4 regions of the Rhodococcus sp. IEGM 1354 genome follow, and region 4 is predicted to be linked to each of the others. Evidence: predicted binding sites of a transcription regulator. Region 4 holds the regulator's gene; each other region holds the start of a gene.
What was found. The regulator LexA, encoded in region 4, represses DNA repair genes until DNA is damaged. The targets are predictions, from matches to a motif close to CGAACANNTGTTCG.
Positions count from the first base shown of each region.

Region 1: QM588_RS16785 (DUF222 domain-containing protein) is a predicted target of LexA. The motif match lies at 2,868-2,881, and genes of this name have one in related genera.
Region 2: QM588_RS25765 (DUF222 domain-containing protein) is a predicted target of LexA. The motif match lies at 3,009-3,022, and genes of this name have one in related genera.
Region 3: ruvC (crossover junction endodeoxyribonuclease RuvC) is a predicted target of LexA. The motif match lies at 2,676-2,689, and genes of this name have one in related genera.

Region 1 is NZ_JASHKT010000007.1:79,513-83,752, forward strand. It holds gene QM588_RS16765 (pentapeptide repeat-containing protein) at 1-570, opposite strand, end outside; gene QM588_RS16770 (tRNA (cytidine(34)-2'-O)-methyltransferase) at 604-1,068, shown strand; gene QM588_RS16775 (DUF6764 family protein) at 1,637-2,191, shown strand; gene QM588_RS16780 (SDR family oxidoreductase) at 2,218-2,754, opposite strand; gene QM588_RS16785 (DUF222 domain-containing protein) at 2,911-4,240, shown strand, end outside.
Region 2 is NZ_JASHKT010000001.1:56,000-60,239, reverse strand. It holds gene QM588_RS00345 (FmdB family zinc ribbon protein) at 1-327, opposite strand, end outside; gene fmdA (formamidase) at 414-1,667, shown strand; gene QM588_RS00335 (hypothetical protein) at 1,702-2,292, opposite strand; gene QM588_RS00330 (hypothetical protein) at 2,289-2,873, opposite strand; gene QM588_RS25765 (DUF222 domain-containing protein) at 3,057-3,839, shown strand; gene QM588_RS25760 (HNH endonuclease signature motif containing protein) at 3,836-4,240, shown strand, end outside.
Region 3 is NZ_JASHKT010000004.1:455,972-460,211, reverse strand. It holds gene QM588_RS11715 (hypothetical protein) at 1-265, opposite strand, end outside; gene QM588_RS11710 (acyl-CoA thioesterase) at 306-1,157, shown strand; gene pdxT (pyridoxal 5'-phosphate synthase glutaminase subunit PdxT) at 1,154-1,756, shown strand; gene QM588_RS11700 (YebC/PmpR family DNA-binding transcriptional regulator) at 1,845-2,603, shown strand; gene ruvC (crossover junction endodeoxyribonuclease RuvC) at 2,710-3,327, shown strand; gene ruvA (Holliday junction branch migration protein RuvA) at 3,324-3,929, shown strand; gene ruvB (Holliday junction branch migration DNA helicase RuvB) at 3,984-4,240, shown strand, end outside.
Region 4 is NZ_JASHKT010000005.1:14,574-18,813, reverse strand. It holds gene QM588_RS12185 (uracil-xanthine permease family protein) at 1-35, shown strand, start outside; gene QM588_RS12180 (acyl-CoA dehydrogenase family protein) at 189-1,331, shown strand; gene lexA (transcriptional repressor LexA) at 1,411-2,088, opposite strand; gene QM588_RS12170 (hypothetical protein) at 2,488-2,877, shown strand; gene nrdR (transcriptional regulator NrdR) at 2,977-3,441, shown strand; gene hrpA (ATP-dependent RNA helicase HrpA) at 3,454-4,240, opposite strand, start outside.

The DNA of each region.
Region 1 (4,240 bases), on a different contig from region 4:
CACCGCTTGCATCAGTTCGATCTTGGCCCCGCGCACCCCTGCGCCGACCCACAGGGACGCATCCACGACGGCTCCGCGCAGGTCCGACTCCTCCATTTTGGCACCGACGGTTCGTGCTCCCGCGAGATCGACGGATCGCAGTACTGCTTTGCGAAGATCGGTCGAGGTCAGGTTCGCTTCCTGCATCCGACATCCGGTCAGATCGACGCCGCGCAGGTCGGCATTACCCAACGAGGCCAACGTGAAATCGACCTCGTCGTAGGTGGCCGGACGCATGCGAGTGTCCACGAACACCGAACCCATCATCGTGGAATGACGGAAGACACTGTGCTGCAGATTGGTTCGAGTGAACGTGCACGAGCGAAAGGCCGAGTTGGTGTGCACCGAATCCGTGAGGTCGGTACCGGTGAAGTCGCACTCGGTGAAAACGACCGAGTCGGTTCGCACATTGCTCATGTCCGCGTCACGGAAGGTGCACCGGACGAACTGTCTGCCCGACCACTCCCGCCCGTCGAGTCGAGAATCCGAGAAATCTTCACCGATGGTCTGCTCGTCGTCCACCTGCCCCATCCTTCCCGGGCTCGTGGTGGCAGAGTGAACCGGGTGTTTCGACTCATGTTCTTCGAGCCCCGGATTCCGCAGAACACCGGCAATGCGATTCGTCTCGTCGCCGGCACCGGATGCGAACTGCATCTCGTGGGCCCCCTCGGATTCGACATGTCCGAACCCAAGCTCAAACGCGCGGGCCTGGATTACCACGACCTCGCGTCGGTCACCGTGCACCAGGACCTGCAGTCGGCGTGGTCCGCACTGGCCCCGGAACGGGTCTTCGCCTTCACCGCGCACGCAACACGCTCCTACGCCGACGTCGCCTACCAACCCGGTGACGTCCTACTGTTCGGACCGGAACCCACCGGACTCCCCGACGACGTCCTGACCGACCCACACGTAACCGATCAACTGCGAATTCCGATGATCCCCGGACGCCGATCACTCAACCTGGCGAACGCCGCGGCAGTGACGATGTACGAGGCCTGGCGCCAACACGACTACCAGGGCAGCGTCTGAGCGGTTGCGGTCGAGTGCGCTCGACTCGGATGATCCTGTGGTGCCCGGGGCGTGACGGATCCTGCCGCCGACCACGGGCCCGCATGAGAGGCCCGTTCCGCCCGAAGGGGATGTCTGCGTCCTGGCACGTCAAATCTATTGTGAGCGTCGACAAATCGATCTGGTCAGATCGACGGTTGCGCTGTGAGACCCAACTATCGAGCTCGCGTCCGACGGCTCGCCAGCCCTCCGATAACAATTTCCTTTCGTTCGGCGGTCGCCCGGGCATGCCGACTCGGAGCATCGCCACCCGCTTCGGAGACCGGCACCGAGCCGACAGCCAAGCCTCAATCACGAACTGACGGAACAGAATCGACCGGACTTCGTACGTAGAACCTGGACAGTACAAAGGCGGTACGAACCGGCTCGACCGATGCCGCAGGGGTCCGAGAAACCGGACTTCTACGACGATTCATCTCCCGATGCCATCGGCACCGTTACACAATCTGTACCGGCTTGCTGTCACGGACCCCCGGAGCGGGGTACCGTGTGCCGCACCGACCCGTTTCGCTCGTGAAGGAGCTTTCTGTTGTTCTCTGTTTCCCTGCCCCGTACGGTTTCTTCCAACTCCTCCTCCGCGCGAACGTCCAGTCGGTTCGGTAGTCGAATCGCCCGCACCGCAGCTATTTTCGCCATCGGATCGGGCCTGACGGCGGCCGCCTTCGCCGGCACCGCCACCGCGTCGGCGGCACCGGTCACGTGCGTGTCGCCGCCCTCGGCCAACGACATCCAGGTGAGCGACACCGCGAGCTGCGGAGCCACCTCGGAGGGACCCGGAAGCGCAACCGCCGGTGCCGCTGACAGCGGCACCGCCGTCAGTGTCAACGACGGGCCGGGCGCAACCAACACCTACGCCAACGGGTACGGTGTCGCGCTCGGAGCAAGCAAGAACGCGGGCACGGCATACGCGCTAGCACTCGGCGGCGGAATCGCGCACTCGTGGGCAGATGCCGGCCAGACGACCCTCGCGGTCGCAGGATGGGGATCCGGTGCAACATCCGAGGCACGCGGCGTCGACTGCGTCGGGCCGCTGTCGTTGGCACTGAACCTCACCAGCGGCCAGTTCTGCGTTCTCGGTAGCTGATCCCTCATCCGATCGATCGGAGCCGACTACCCCGACACGGACCCGTCGAGGTAGTCGGCTCCACCGACGTAGACAGTCCGGCCGGACTTCTCGATGGGTCCGATTGCAGCCTCCGCCACAGCCGCCGCGAACTCCGCAATGGTCGGGAGCGCACCCTGCGCGGTTCGCGCAGCGACTGAGTCCGGGTTACGGCGTTCGAGCAGGGTGACCACGATCGTGCCCTCGATCATGCCCCCGGACACCACGACCGATTCGATTCCCCGAGAATCTAATTCAGGAATCATCCCACGCAGGGCATCCTCCCCCGCTCGCTTGCTAGCAGCAACGGGTTCGTATTCGACGGGGACCGGCTTCGTGCCGTGAAAATGCGCCTGGTGACTGGTGAGGAAAACGATCCGCGAGCCCGGCTTCATACGGTCGATACTCGCGCGAGCCAGCGCCACCTGCGCGTCGCGATTGATACTCATCGCGCAGTCGGGTTCTGCACCGTACTCCAGGCCACCCGAGGCATTGAGAACCAGAACATCGATTGCGCCGAACTCGGCAACGACTACGTTCAGCATGGCGTCGATTGCGCGCACCACAGCATCAGCCCGACGTATTAGGCAGTGTCAGCAAGTGCCCGCGAGGCACCTTTCCATTCTTGTCGGTGGGTCGAGATACTCTTTCTTCAGTTCGAACGCATGTTCTGAACTGGGGGTTACCGGGGGGGGTGAAAAATGGCTGCACCAGTGGTGTCGTTGGATGCGTTGACCACTGCCGCGCGAGAAGAGAATCGGCATGCGGCCCGAAAGATCTCTGCCTGCTACGACTTCCACCTCACCTGCATCGCCCAGGATGCGAAGCATCGACACTACAGCCGGTACGGACGCACCGAGATGGCGGTCGCGTTGGGATGCTCGGCGACGGTCGCCGAGGCCTACATCTCTGTCGGGGTCGCCCTGCACACCCGCATGCCGAAGCTACGGTCTGCGTTCGAGGCCGGTGATATCGACCTTCCGCGAGTGAGGGTGGCGTGCCGGATTCTCGACAACCTCTCGGACGACATCGTGCGGTCGGTCGAGGACGAGATCGTCGAAGCCGCGCGCCGACTCTCGCCGGGGCCGTTGGAGAAGGAGATCTGGGACATTCTGCTGCGGGTCGCGCCGGAGGAAGCAGCGGCGTTGCGGGAGTTCGCGAGGAAGTTCCGCAGTGTCTCGTATGCCCCGGCTGGGGAGTTGGCGCGGATCCGAGCAGTATTGACCGCCCCCGAAGCCGCCGCCGCATGGCAGCTCCTGGAGGAGATGGCCGACACGGTGTGTGTGAAGGATCCGCGCGGTAAGCAGGAACGACTGTGTGATGCGTTCATGGCGCGGATGCACGGAGAACCACGGCTGATTTGCCTGTGCCCACGGTCGGACTGCCCGAAGAAAGATGCAGAGCTGCCGGATCGTCGGGTGCCGTTGACGATGATCACCGTCGACATCGCCACCCTCATCGGACTGCTCGCAAATCCGGCGTACCTGGCCGGGCACGGTTCCATCGACCCCGACCTCGCGCGGGAACTAGCCCGAAACAGTCAGTGGCAGATTCTGCTCACCGAAGCGGTCACCCTCGCCGAGACACTTGGGCTGGCAGTGCAGAACCCGGAAACCGGGGAATGGGAACAACGCTCCGCTGAATCGACAGACACCACAGACACCACAGCCCAGCCGAACACGACAGAACCCGAGCCGGCACAGCCGAACTCGGCGGCATCGAACGTAGCCGAATCGAATACGCCTCCAGCGCATGCGGATACACGCACCGACACAGGCACCAGCACCGCAACACGCTCAGCAGCGCCGACGGACAACGCAACGGAGAAGTCAGCGCCAGCGGACACGGCAGCACCGACAACTCACACCGACAGCGCGACCAAGAATGCAACCGACAATGCAGAACGCGTGGACGGTGCAGAGTGGGTGGACGGTGCGGAGTGGGTAGACGGTGCCAATAGCGATCCTGGGGGTAGCTCGCGGTCGGGTGCCGACACAGTGACCCGATCGCACACCCCGCCAACAAGCAACG
Region 2 (4,240 bases), on a different contig from region 4:
GCGGCGGTGGAGCGGGTTCGACGTCGTCGGGCTCGACGCCCGCCCCTGCTGTGGGATGGAGGTGACCACGGTCGGTGAATCGGCGGTGGCGCGCGAGGCGTCGTGCGCCTTCATCGCAGCGCTGTTTCCTCTACCGAGGGCAGGAGACGAAATTTGGCGTGCAGCGCTCTCGCCGCACTCCGGGCACGTCACCTGGGAGGGGACATCGGCCATGGAAAATCTCTGCTCGACGGGTTCGCAACGCTGTGTGCAGCGAAAGCTGTAGGTGGGCACACATACGAGGGTAGCGCGAGGTGTCGTGTCAGTGGCGTTCCGGCGCAACGTCATACAACATTTACATGTCATATGCGGCCGGATCCACCACGACGGTGCAATGATCGAGGGAGGAGAATCCGCGCAACCGGAGGTGCCTCGTGCCCGAACTGCTGTTTCCGCTCGACTCGACGAAGAGTTTCACCGAACAGGAGATCGTCGGTCACAACCGATGGCATCCCGACATCCCGGCCGCGGTCACAGTGAAACCCGGCACGTCGTTTCGGGCGCACTGCCGCGAATGGTTCGACGGGGCCATCCACAACGACGACTCCGCCGAGGACATTCTGAATGCGCCGCTCAACAACGTGCACACGTTGTCCGGGCCGTTCCATATCGAGGGAGCCGAGCCCGGGGACCTGCTGATCGTCGATATTCTCGACGTCGGTCCGATCCCCCAGGAAGATTCGGGTCCGCTCGCCGGTCAGGGCTGGGGATATACGGGGATCTTCGCCAAGCAGAACGGCGGCGGATTCCTCACCGATCGATTCCCCGATGCGTACAAGGCGATCTGGGACTTTTCCGGCCAGACCACCACATCTCGCCACGTTCCGCACGTGAAGTACACCGGAATCACCCATCCCGGCCTGATGGGAACCGCGCCGTCGGCTGCTCTGCTGGCGAAGTGGAACGCCCGTGAAGGTGCTCTGATCGCCACCGATCCCCATCGTGTTCCGCCACTGGCTTTGGCACCCGAACTCGACGGGGCAATTTTGGGATCGTTGAGCGGCGACGAGTTCTCGCGTGTCGCAGGCGAAGCCGCACGTACGGCACCGCCACGAGAGAACGGTGGCAATCAGGACATCAAGAATCTCACCAAGGGCACTCGCGTCTTCTATCCGGTGTTCGTACCGGGGGCGAAGTTGTCGTTCGGAGACTTGCACTTCTCGCAGGGTGACGGCGAGATCACCTTCTGTGGTGCCATCGAAATGGGCGGTTTCATGGACCTGCACGTCGACCTGATCAAGGGCGGCATGGAAACGTACGGGGTGAGCGAAAACGCGATCTTCATGCCAGGCAACACCGCACCGCAGTACTCGGAATGGATTGCCTTCTCAGGTATTTCGGTGACCGTCGACGGTGAGCAGAAGTATCTGGACTCCGACCTGTCCTACCAAAACGCCTGCATGCACGCGATCGACTACCTCACCAAGTTCGGCTACAGCCCCGAGCAGGCGTACCTGCTGCTGGGATCGGCACCGATCGAAGGACGCCTGTCCGGGGTGGTCGACATCCCCAACTCCTGTGCCACCGTGTACATCCCCACCGCAATCTTCGACTTCCCGATAGCGCCGTCCCCCAGCGGACCGTTCCAAATCGACCCGGGAATGGGAGCACCTCGGGCGCAGTTCTGACGTAGCGTCGGTTACCGAGATTTGTTGGCGGGGGCTAATCGGTCTCGTCGTAGGCTGCAGTGATGATCTGGTCGACGCGGACTTGCCTCGACTCGATGTCGGTGAGCGTCACAAGGTCCGCGACGGCATCCGTAGTGCCTCCGAAATACGCAGCGGGGAAATCGAAGTGCTGAACCATGCACCACGCGTGGTCGGCGGGCCACCACAGATTCGGAGACAATCCTCCGAGGGTGTCCGTTGCGCGTTCGATCGGACCCCTCAACAGGAAATAGTTGTAGCCGGCGATTACTGCGGTCGGTGCCATCACGCGCATGTCGTCGAGTGCCGTGTTGCCTTCCCAGATAGCGAAGAAGCAATCGTCCGGTGTGTTCGTGCTACGAGCGAGTACCTCGATGATCGATGTCAGCTGAACGTGCAAGGCTGCAACGGGTTTCGCCGGCGTCGTACGGTGTGGCGTGCCGTTGCGCGCGGGATACGGAATGCGGGCATAGGCGTCGAACACAGTGGGGACCAGCGAGCCCACCGTGGTGTTGGCGACGACCTGCAGACTGTCGTTTACCCAGTCTGCTTCCGAGACATCCTGCTGCAGATCAGTATTCGACCATTCTGCGCCGTCGGTGTTCAATGGCTGTACCAGGGTTGTGGGCTGGCAGGGTCGTCGATGACCGTGTCGACTCGACGGTCGGCGAGAACGTCCTTTATCGCGGACGAGCTGGCACCGATGGTGGCGAAGTGTGGGTCGACGTCGTTGGCGATGCACCAGGCGCGGTCGGCGGGCCAGACGAACGAGGGAATCGGCAGACCATCGGGACCCGGGGGATTGAGCGCCTGCTCCCAGTTCAGCAGGTCCAGCGCAGGTCCTCGGAACAGGAACGCTTCCCGCTCGGGAAGGTTGATTCGCGCGGCCCCGTGAGCCTCGAGACCACCCCACCCCTCCCACACGCAAAAGTGGCAGTCCGCTGGTGTCGTCGTGTGTTTGGCCAGCGTCGCAACGACGAACGCCAATTGGTCTGTCTCCGAACGCTCGTCGTATGGAACGTCGGCATCGCCCTCACGCAGATCCGCGTTCGTCGGATCCGGGATGAACCGGAGACGCGCGTAGCTCTCGTACCCCAGTGGGCCTCTGGTGGCGAGGTCCCACCAATCTCGATCAGCGTGGACGAGCCAGTCGGCGGCAGTGGGATCGCTGGATGGTCGCACGGTCATGGTGTGCCCTTCCTGAGTCGATACCGGGCTTGCGCTAGTGCGACGTTACCGATCCATGAGGTGGACCGGACTACCGGAGCTGGCCTATGAAGTGGTGCCAGTCGTCACCGCGGTCTGAGGCGACAAAGTCGGATAGGAACGTGTGTTCGAATAGTTGTCGGTGGGTCGCGGTAGATTCTGTCCATGCTTTCGGGGGACGGCGGATCAGGGGTGGACGGCATCGAAACGGTGCCGCCTGCCCCTGAGGTGTCCGACCCCGAACTGTCGGCACTGGTCCATGCGGCGGAGTCGGCGGTCGCCCAGTTGGCCGAACGAGCGTCGGTGTCGTGGACGAATGCCGACCGACGGGCGGTGATCCAACGCATGGAAGCTCTGTCGCGGTCTGTGACTGCGTACTCGCACACCTGGCTCAACGAGCTGATCTCGCAACACGGGCTCGATGTGTATCCGGGATCGGTGCCGTGCTCGGTAGCGTGGATGCTGCGAATCACCCCACGCGCTGCCGGGGCGCGAGTACGTCTGGCGGCCGAATTGGGTGACCGCACCGCACTGTCCGGCGAAGTTCTGCCTCCCTTGTTGCCGCGCACCGCTGGAGCGGTGCGGGCGGGATTGCTCGATGCCCAGCATGTGCAGATGATCCGTGAGTTCTTCCGGCACCTGCCGTCGAGTGTCGATCCGCAGACGCGGGACCTCGCCGAACAGCAATTGGTGGGTCTCGCCTCGACGAGGCGGCCCGACGACTTCGCACCACTGGTGGCGCACCTGGACTCGATCCTCGACCCCGACGGCGACTTCGACGAAGACGAAGACAAGAACGCGAAGCCGAGGCCGCGGAAACGGCGCGATGCGTTCTTCTACCTCGGCGAGCAGGGTGCCGACGGAATGTCGGAAGGAAAGTTCTGCGTCGACTCCGAGTTGCGGGCCTACCTCGAAGCCCTGTTCTCCAAGCAGCGAAGCCGGGAGTGAACAATCCTGCCGACCCGACATCGATCGTCCACGAGGATGAACGTGACTACGACAAAGACGAGGCCGGCGGTGATGGCAACGGCGGGAGCGGCAGCGCTACTACGCCGCCGCCCGAGCCCTTTCCGGGCCATGCCGGGTCCAGTGATGCGGGCTTGTGGGATGAGACGAACTACGACTGCGGTGACGGTGTCGACTGCGACGATGACGACTGCGACGGTGTCGACTGTGGTTGCGGCACAGGGCCCGACGGCGCAGCGGCACCCAAGGACGCAGCCGCACCCAAGGACGCAGCGGCACCCAAGGACGCAGCTGCTTCCGACGGCGCTGCAGACTCAGACGAAGCAGCAGATATACGTGATGCTGCCGCCGCGTGGGATCTGCGCACCCAGAACGAACGCCGT
Region 3 (4,240 bases), on a different contig from region 4:
ATTCGTCCGTTCGCGAATACTCGAATCGAATGGACGCGGGCCGGACGTAATCGTGCAGGTCGACGACGTCGGCAGGGCGGCCCTGCGCGCGGGCGTGTTCGGCTGTGCGAGAGGCGAAGTCGACCGGCTTCGCGGCGTCGGCACCGTCGACGACAACGATCGTTCGCGACCCGACGGGGCACGCATCGACGATCGACCTGGTCAGAAGATCGGGAAATATCGGTATCGGTTGACCCACACCGACCATCTTGCCTGGTCCACTCATTGTTAGCCTGAGCCGTTGTCACAGAAAGGTGGACACAGCCATGGCCAGCATCGAGGACATTCTCGAATTGGAACGAATCGAGAACGACATCTATCGGGGACGCACGTTCCCGAGCCGGCTGCCGCGTACTTTCGGCGGCCAGGTTGCCGGCCAGGCGCTCGTCGCGGCCGTGCGCACCGTGGCACCCGAGTTCCGCGTGCATTCGCTGCACGGCTACTTTCTTCGGCCGGGTAACCCGAACGAGCCGGCCGTGTTCATGGTCGATCGCATTCGGGACGGCCGGTCGTTCTGCACCCGTCGAGTAACCGGAATTCAGCACGGCAAGGCCATCTTCACGATGTCCGCCTCGTTCCACGGCGACGACGACGGGATCTCCCATCAGGACCTCATGCCCGAGGTAGTCGGACCGGAATCGTTGCCCGACCCCACCACCCTGGCGGAGTACGACACCTCCTACTACAAGGAGTGGTCCGAATGGGACATCCGTCTCATTCCCGACGATCAGACCGTCAAGCATCCCAGTTTCGCTGCGCAGCAACGGGTCTGGTTCAGGTACCGTGACACGCTGCCCGACGATCAGGTGTTCCACGTCTGCGCGCTCGCCTACATGAGCGACATGACGCTCATCGGATCGGCCAAGGTGCCGCATCCGGACGCCGTCACGCAGACGGCCTCCCTCGATCACGCGCTGTGGTTCCTCAGGCCGTTCCGAGCGGACGAATGGCTGCTCTACGACCAGACGTCGCCGTCCGCTGATTTCGGACGAGCACTGGCCCAGGGGCGAATCTTCGACATCTCCGGGCGTATGGTCGCCGCCGTCGTCCAAGAGGGACTGATGCGCTTCGAGCGCGACACCTCGAAACCGCACGTCGATCCTTTCGGATTGAAGTGACGCCGCCGACGATCGGCGTACTCGCACTGCAGGGCGATGTCCGCGAGCACTTGGCCGCACTGGAGTCGAGCGGTGGGCATGGAATCACCGTGCGGCGGCCGGACGAACTCGCCCGAATCGACGGGTTGATCATTCCCGGCGGCGAATCCACGACGATGAGCACTCTGCTCGGTGTCTTCGATCTGCTCGGGCCGCTGCGGGCTCGTCTGGCCGACGGCATGCCCGCGTACGGATCGTGCGCGGGGATGATTCTGCTGGCGTCGGACATTCTCGACACCAGGCCCGACGCGGAACACCTCGACGGTCTCGATATCACCGTGCGCCGCAACGCTTTCGGCCGACAGGTCGACTCGTTCGAGACCGATCTCGAATTCGCCGACATCGAGGGCGGACCGATGCGCGCAGTGTTCATTCGCGCGCCCTGGGTCGAGCGTGTCGGTGCGGACGTCGAAGTACTCGCCACCGTCCCGAACGGGCCTGCTGCGGGCCGTGTGGTGGCCGTGCGCCAGAACCGAGTGCTGGCCACCAGCTTCCATCCCGAGGTCACCGGAGACGATCGAGTGCACCGACTCTTCGTGGACATGGTGCGCAGCGCGTAGAAACCCGTAATCGCCGGTTGGGGCGGAGCGATGACACGGGCGAGTAAAGTCGACAACACCGAATTCGAGCAGGAAGGGGCTCTATCGCATGAGCGGCCACTCAAAATGGGCCACCACCAAGCACAAGAAGGCGGTGATCGACGCCCGACGCGGCAAGTCGTTTGCCAAGCTCATCAAGAACATCGAGGTGGCGGCCCGCACGGGTGGTGGTGACCCCACGGGCAACCCGACGCTCTACGACGCCATCCAGAAGGCGAAGAAGACGTCGGTTCCCAACGACAACATCGAACGTGCGCGCAAGCGCGGAGCCGGCGAAGAAGCGGGCGGAGCCGACTGGCAGACCATCATGTACGAGGGTTACGGCCCCAACGGTGTCGCCATCCTCATCGAGTGCCTCACCGACAACCGCAATCGTGCAGCAGGCGAAGTTCGAGTAGCAATGACTCGTAACGGCGGAAACATGGCCGATCCGGGTTCGGTGTCCTACCTGTTCTCACGCAAAGGCGTCGTGACGCTCGAGAAGAACGGACAGAGCGAGGACGACGTGTTGATGGCGGTTCTCGAGGCCGGTGCCGAGGAAGTGAACGACAACGGCGACACGTTCGAGATCGTCAGCGAGCCGACCGATCTGATCGCAGTGCGTACCGCACTGCAGGACGCGGGCATCGACTACGACTCCGCGGAGGCGAGCTTCCAGGCTTCGGTCAACGTCCCGGTGGACGCGGACGGAGCGCGCAAGGTCTTCAAGCTGATCGACGCCCTCGAAGACAGCGACGACGTGCAGAACGTCTGGTCCAACGTCGACCTGTCGGACGAGGTCATGGCCGAACTGGACGACGAGGACTGACCCGGTCCGTTTGCTCACGGTGATCGACCGGGTGTCGTAGCCCTGATCCGTCGGTGCGCTCCGCTACGCTATCGAACAACAGTTCGTAAGCGGAAGGTGTGGTGACGTGCGGGTGATGGGTGTCGACCCCGGTCTCACCAGGTGTGGGCTCAGTTTGATCGAGGGAGGCGTCGGTCGCACAGTCGTCGCTCTCGACGTGGATGTGGTCCGGACTCCCGCCGACATGGATCTCGCGCAGCGTCTGCTGCGGATATCCGAAGCAGCGGAATACTGGCTCGATACCCACAAGCCGTCGGTGGTGGCGATTGAGCGAGTCTTCGCTCAGCACAACGTACGGACGGCCATGGGCACCGCGCAGGCAGGCGGCGTCATCGCACTGGCTGCGGCCCGGCGTGGTATCGACGTCTGCTTCCACACTCCCAGTGAGGTGAAGGCAGCCGTCACCGGCAACGGTTCGGCCGACAAGGCACAGGTCACCGCCATGGTCATGCGCATTCTCGGGCTGCAGACCGCGCCGACTCCCGCTGATGCCGCAGATGCGTTGGCTCTGGGTATCTGTCACTGCTGGCGCGCCCCGATGATCGCCCGGATGGCCAAAGCCGAGGCGATGGCCGCCGAACAGAAGCGCAAGTACGACGCGCGTCTGGCCGAGGAACGCAAAGCTCGCGCCGCCGTGGCGCGCAAAATCGAGAAACTGGCCAAGAAGGAGGCGGGCGCACGGTGATCGCATCCATTCGCGGGTCGGTGATCGACATCGCTCTCGATCACGCAGTACTCGAGGCGGCCGGTGTCGGATATCGCGTCAATGCCACACCGGCGACGTTGGCGACGCTGCATCGGGGGAGCGAGTCCACTCTGCTCACCACCATGATCGTGCGCGAGGACTCGCAAACGCTGTACGGGTTTCCCGACAAGGAATCACGTGAGCTGTTCGAGCTGCTGCTCACGGTTTCCGGAGTCGGGCCACGAATTGCGATGGCCACGCTTGCGGTACACGAACCCGACTCCCTGCGAACAGCATTGGCGGACAGCGACATCGGGGCCCTCACCAGAGTTCCCGGTATCGGCAAGCGCGGGGCCGAGAGGATGGTGGTCGAGCTGCGCGACAAGGTCGACGCCGTTGTCGGCCGCGCCGGCAGTTCCGTGGTGCCCGGTTCCGGGGTCGGCAACTCGATGCGCGATCAGATCGTCGAAGCCCTGATCGGTCTCGGATTTCCGGCGAAGCAGGCCGAGGAGGCCACCGACGCGGTACTCGCACAGCAGCCCGAGGCCACGACGTCCACCGCACTGCGGGCCGCGTTGGCGTACCTCGGTAAGTCCAGGTAGGTCGGCGTGACCGAGGACGACGAATTCGGGGAATCCCAGGTCGGTGCGGAGGCCATGTCCGACGACCTCGACATCGAGACCAGTCTGCGTCCGAAGAACCTCACCGATTTCATCGGTCAGCCTCGGGTGCGTGAGCAACTGCAGCTGGTGCTCTCGGGGGCGAAGATGCGCGGCGGCACCCCCGATCACATCCTGATGTCGGGTCCGCCCGGCCTGGGAAAGACCAGCATGGCGATGATCATCGCCGCGGAACTCGGCACTTCACTGCGGTTGACCTCCGGGCCCGCCCTCGAGCGTGCGGGCGATCTGGC
Region 4 (4,240 bases):
CGTTGGCCCGAGGGAGAACGACTCGACGACGCTAGCAGGGGCGGTCACGGATCGCGCACGTTTTGGTCATCGACCCCCGGTGCACCGCGAACGTACTGTTGAACCGTGACGTCAGTCGCACCGACGACCGCGCTGTGACACCCCTTTCTCGCGGTCGACGACGGTGCGCACCGAACAAGGAGACCCGCGTGGAACGCACACTTTTCGAGCCCGAGCACGAGCTGTTCCGGGAGTCGTACCGGAAGTTTCTCGAACAGCACGTAGCGCCGAATCATGCGAAGTGGGAAGAGCAGAACCTCGTCGACCGCGACGTGTGGGTCGAGGCCGGGAAGCAGGGCTTCCTCGGAACTGCTGCTCCCGAGGAATTCGGCGGCGGCGGAGTCAAGGACTTCCGCTACAACGCCATCGTCACCGAGGAGACCACCCGCGGCGGCTACAGCGGCATCGGCTTCACCCTGCACAACGACGTCGTCGCGCCGTACTTCATCGAGTTGGCCAACGACGAGCAGAAGCAGCGCTGGCTTCCCGGATTCTGCTCGGGTGAGCTGATCAGCGCGATCGCCATGACCGAGCCGGGCACCGGCAGCGACCTGCAGGGCATCAAGACCAAGGCCGTTCGGGACGGCGACGACTGGGTGCTCAACGGCTCGAAGACGTTCATCACCAACGGCATCAACGCCGATCTGGTGATCGTCGTGGCGTGCACCGATCCCGAGAAGGGGGCCCAGGGCTTCTCATTGCTGGTCGTCGAACGGGGCATGCCCGGTTTCGAGCGTGGCCGCAACCTCGACAAGATCGGCATGAAGGCCCAGGACACCGCTGAGCTCAGCTTCACCGACGTTCGGGTTCCCGCCGCCAACCTGCTCGGCGAAGAAGGCATGGGCTTCATCTACCTGATGCAGAACTTGCCCCAGGAGCGGCTCTCGATTGCCGTCGTTGCCGCTGCAGCCATGGAATCGGCACTGGAGATGACCATTCAGTACTGCCGTGACCGCAAGGCATTCGGTAAGTCGATCGGAAAGTTCCAGAACACGCGATTCGTGTTGGCGGAACTCGCTACCGAAACCACCGCCACCCGCATCATGGTCGACAAATTCATCGAACTGCTCAACGACGGCAAGTTGACCGTGCAGGAAGCTGCCATGGCCAAGTGGTGGACCACCGAGAACCAGGTCAAGCTCATCGACCGATGCCTTCAGCTGCACGGTGGGTACGGCTACATGAAGGAGTACCCGATCGCCAAGGCGTACATGGATTCTCGGGTACAGACCATCTACGGCGGCACCACGGAGATCATGAAGGAGATCATCGGTCGCGGACTGAATCTCTGATTCTGCCGATCGTTCAGGACCGACGAGAAGGGCCGCAGCATCTGTGCTGCGGCCCTTCTTCGTTGTGTCCGAACAGAGTTCAGAGCTTGCGCATCACGGTGACGACCTTGCCGAGAATGGCAGCATTGTTGCCCGGGATCGGCTCGAACAGTGGGTTGTGCGGCATGAGCCACACCTCACCCTTGGAACGCTTGAACGTCTTGACCGTGGCCTCACCCTCGATCATCGCCGCGACGATGTCGCCGTTGTCGGCCACGGACTGTTGACGCACGACGACCCAGTCGCCGTCGCAGATCGCCGCGTCGATCATGGACTCGCCGACGACCTTGAGCAAGAACAACGATCCCTGACCGACCAACTCGCGGGGGAGTGGGAACACGTCCTCGACGGCTTCCTCGGCCAGAATCGGACCACCCGCGGCGATCCGCCCCAGAACGGGAACGAACGTGGGAGTCGGCAACCGGTCCTGATCCTCGGACGAGCCGTCGACCGCGGCGGCAGCTTGATCGGCCTGCACCTCGTCGAGTCCGCGAACGTCGACCGCGCGGGGGCGGTTGGCGTCGCGCCGCAGAAATCCCTTCCGCTCCAGGGTGCGCAACTGATGGGCGACGGACGACGTCGACGTCAGGCCCACGGCATCGCCGATCTCTCGAATGCTGGGTGGGTATCCGCGCTCGGTGACCGATGCCCGGATGACCTCCAACACCTTCCGCTGGCGCTCGGTGAGCCCCGCGCTGATGTCGGTGCCCACCTCCATGGCCTTCGGGGTAGGCTCGGCGGCCGGCTTTCCGGCCGCGGCCTTGCCGACCGTCGAGGATCCGGCTCGCGTGGAACCAGCTTTCGTGGAACCCGTCGTACTGGAACCGGTGATGGACCTCGTCGAGGTCTCGTCCTTCATGCTGTCGGCCTCCTGCTGATGCGGCTGGATTCGGTCTACGCGGTATCGATCCACGCGGACTGGAGTTGATGTTGTCGACTCGTGTGGCGTGTGGTTTCTGACACGAATCTAGCGTGTATCAGCTGTTGAATCAAACATCTGTTCGACTCGTGTCGCGTTTTCTACAGACTTTGTCGGAGGCGCGTGATAGAACTTCGAACAAGCGTCCATCGAACGCCTGATCGAACAATCGATCCAACGAGCGAAGACGAGGTTCCGATGACCATCACCACCGATCGTCCCACCACTGCCGGTTTGCGTTCGCGATCCGGTGTCGTCGAGCGTCGTCGGCGCTCGCGGCCCGTGCTGCAGAACCACGCGCGTCGGACGCAGAACGGCCCGTGCTTGCCTGTGGTGGACGAGTCCTGGACCGACGTCACCGATCGCGAGATGGCGGATCGAGACTTCGACGACACCTCGGCCCATTTCGCGAGCCAGACCGTGCGCCCACGCTCTCTCGTTCTGTGGATGTTGGCTGTGGTCGTCGTGGCCGGCGGTCTGATCGGCATCGCGAATCTGAGCGCGACCACACCCGACGCGGCCACTCAGCCCGCCGGCGCGGTCATGGTTCACGACGGAGCGCTCGTCGAGTACGCACCCAGCAGATGACCACCGGCACCATGGTGCCCAGCGTGGCTGAGTATCCTCGAAGACTGCCCCGACGCGCACGTTCGTCGTCGGAGTATCGGCTACGACGGAGGCTCCCTCATGCATTGCCCGTTCTGCAGGCACCCCGACTCACGCGTGGTGGATTCGCGTGAGATGGACGAGGGTCAGGCAATACGGCGACGCCGGTCCTGCCCCGAGTGCGGTCGACGCTTCACCACCGTGGAGGCTGCCGTGCTCGCCGTCGTGAAACGCAGTGGTGTGACCGAGCCGTTCAGTCGGGAGAAGGTCGTCAAAGGAGTTCGTCGCGCCTGCCAGGGCAGAGACGTCGACAACGACGCGCTGAACCTGCTGGCTCAGCAAGTCGAAGACAATATTCGCGCGGCCGGTTCGGCCGAGATTCCCAGCAACGAAGTGGGCCTGGCCATTCTCGGACCGCTACGCGATCTCGACGAAGTGGCCTACCTTCGTTTCGCGTCGGTCTACCGCTCGTTCAGTTCGGCCGAGGACTTCGAGAAGGAAATTCACGAACTCCGCAAACATCGAGAGTCCGCCGACGTCGAGTGAACCGCGGGCCGATCAGCGAGACTGATCGGCGATCGCCTTCTCGATGCGCTTCTCCGATACCGGATACGCGGTACGAATTCCCTGCGCGAACAGCCCCACCCGCAGCTCCTCGATCATCCAGAACAGCTCCTGCACACCCGGGCTGCTCTTCCTGCTCTCCGGAAGCGAATCCAACAGCCGCCCGTACGAGCCGTACACCCGGTCGAGAACGTCCATCGCCGCAGCGTCGCGGCCCGCGCTGCTCGGCAGCGTGGACAGTCGCTTCGTCGCCGCAGCGAGATAGCGTGGCAGATCGGCCAACCGTCGAGAACCGAATTCGGTGACGAAACCGCGAAAGATCAAGCCGTCGAGCTGTTCTCGGACATCGTCGGCCGGCTCACCCGATGCGCTCTGCAACTGGGCCGACAGAGCCAACGCGGCCGTCAGGACCGGTCGAACCAGAGCGAGAACAGCAGCTGTACGCCGCGAAACCTCTGCGTCCACCAGTGCCCGGAGCTTGTCGAACTCGGCCGGATCGCGAACCGGTCCGCCGTGCGCGTCCATCGCTTCTTCCACAGCGAGCGCACGGCATTCCTCGAGCAGCGCATCGACGCCGCCGTACGGGTTCTGGCCGAGCGCAAGACGTTCGGCGGTCGGCAGCCCGGCCAACAGCGCCTTCGTTCCCTTCGGTGCCGTGGCGAGCAGCAGAGTCCGGGTGCCCGCGCGCATGGCTGCTCGTTGCTGGGCGGGGGTACTGAGCACTCGCACCGCCACGCCCGAACCCTCGGGCACCAACGCCGGGTACCCGGTGACCTTCTGT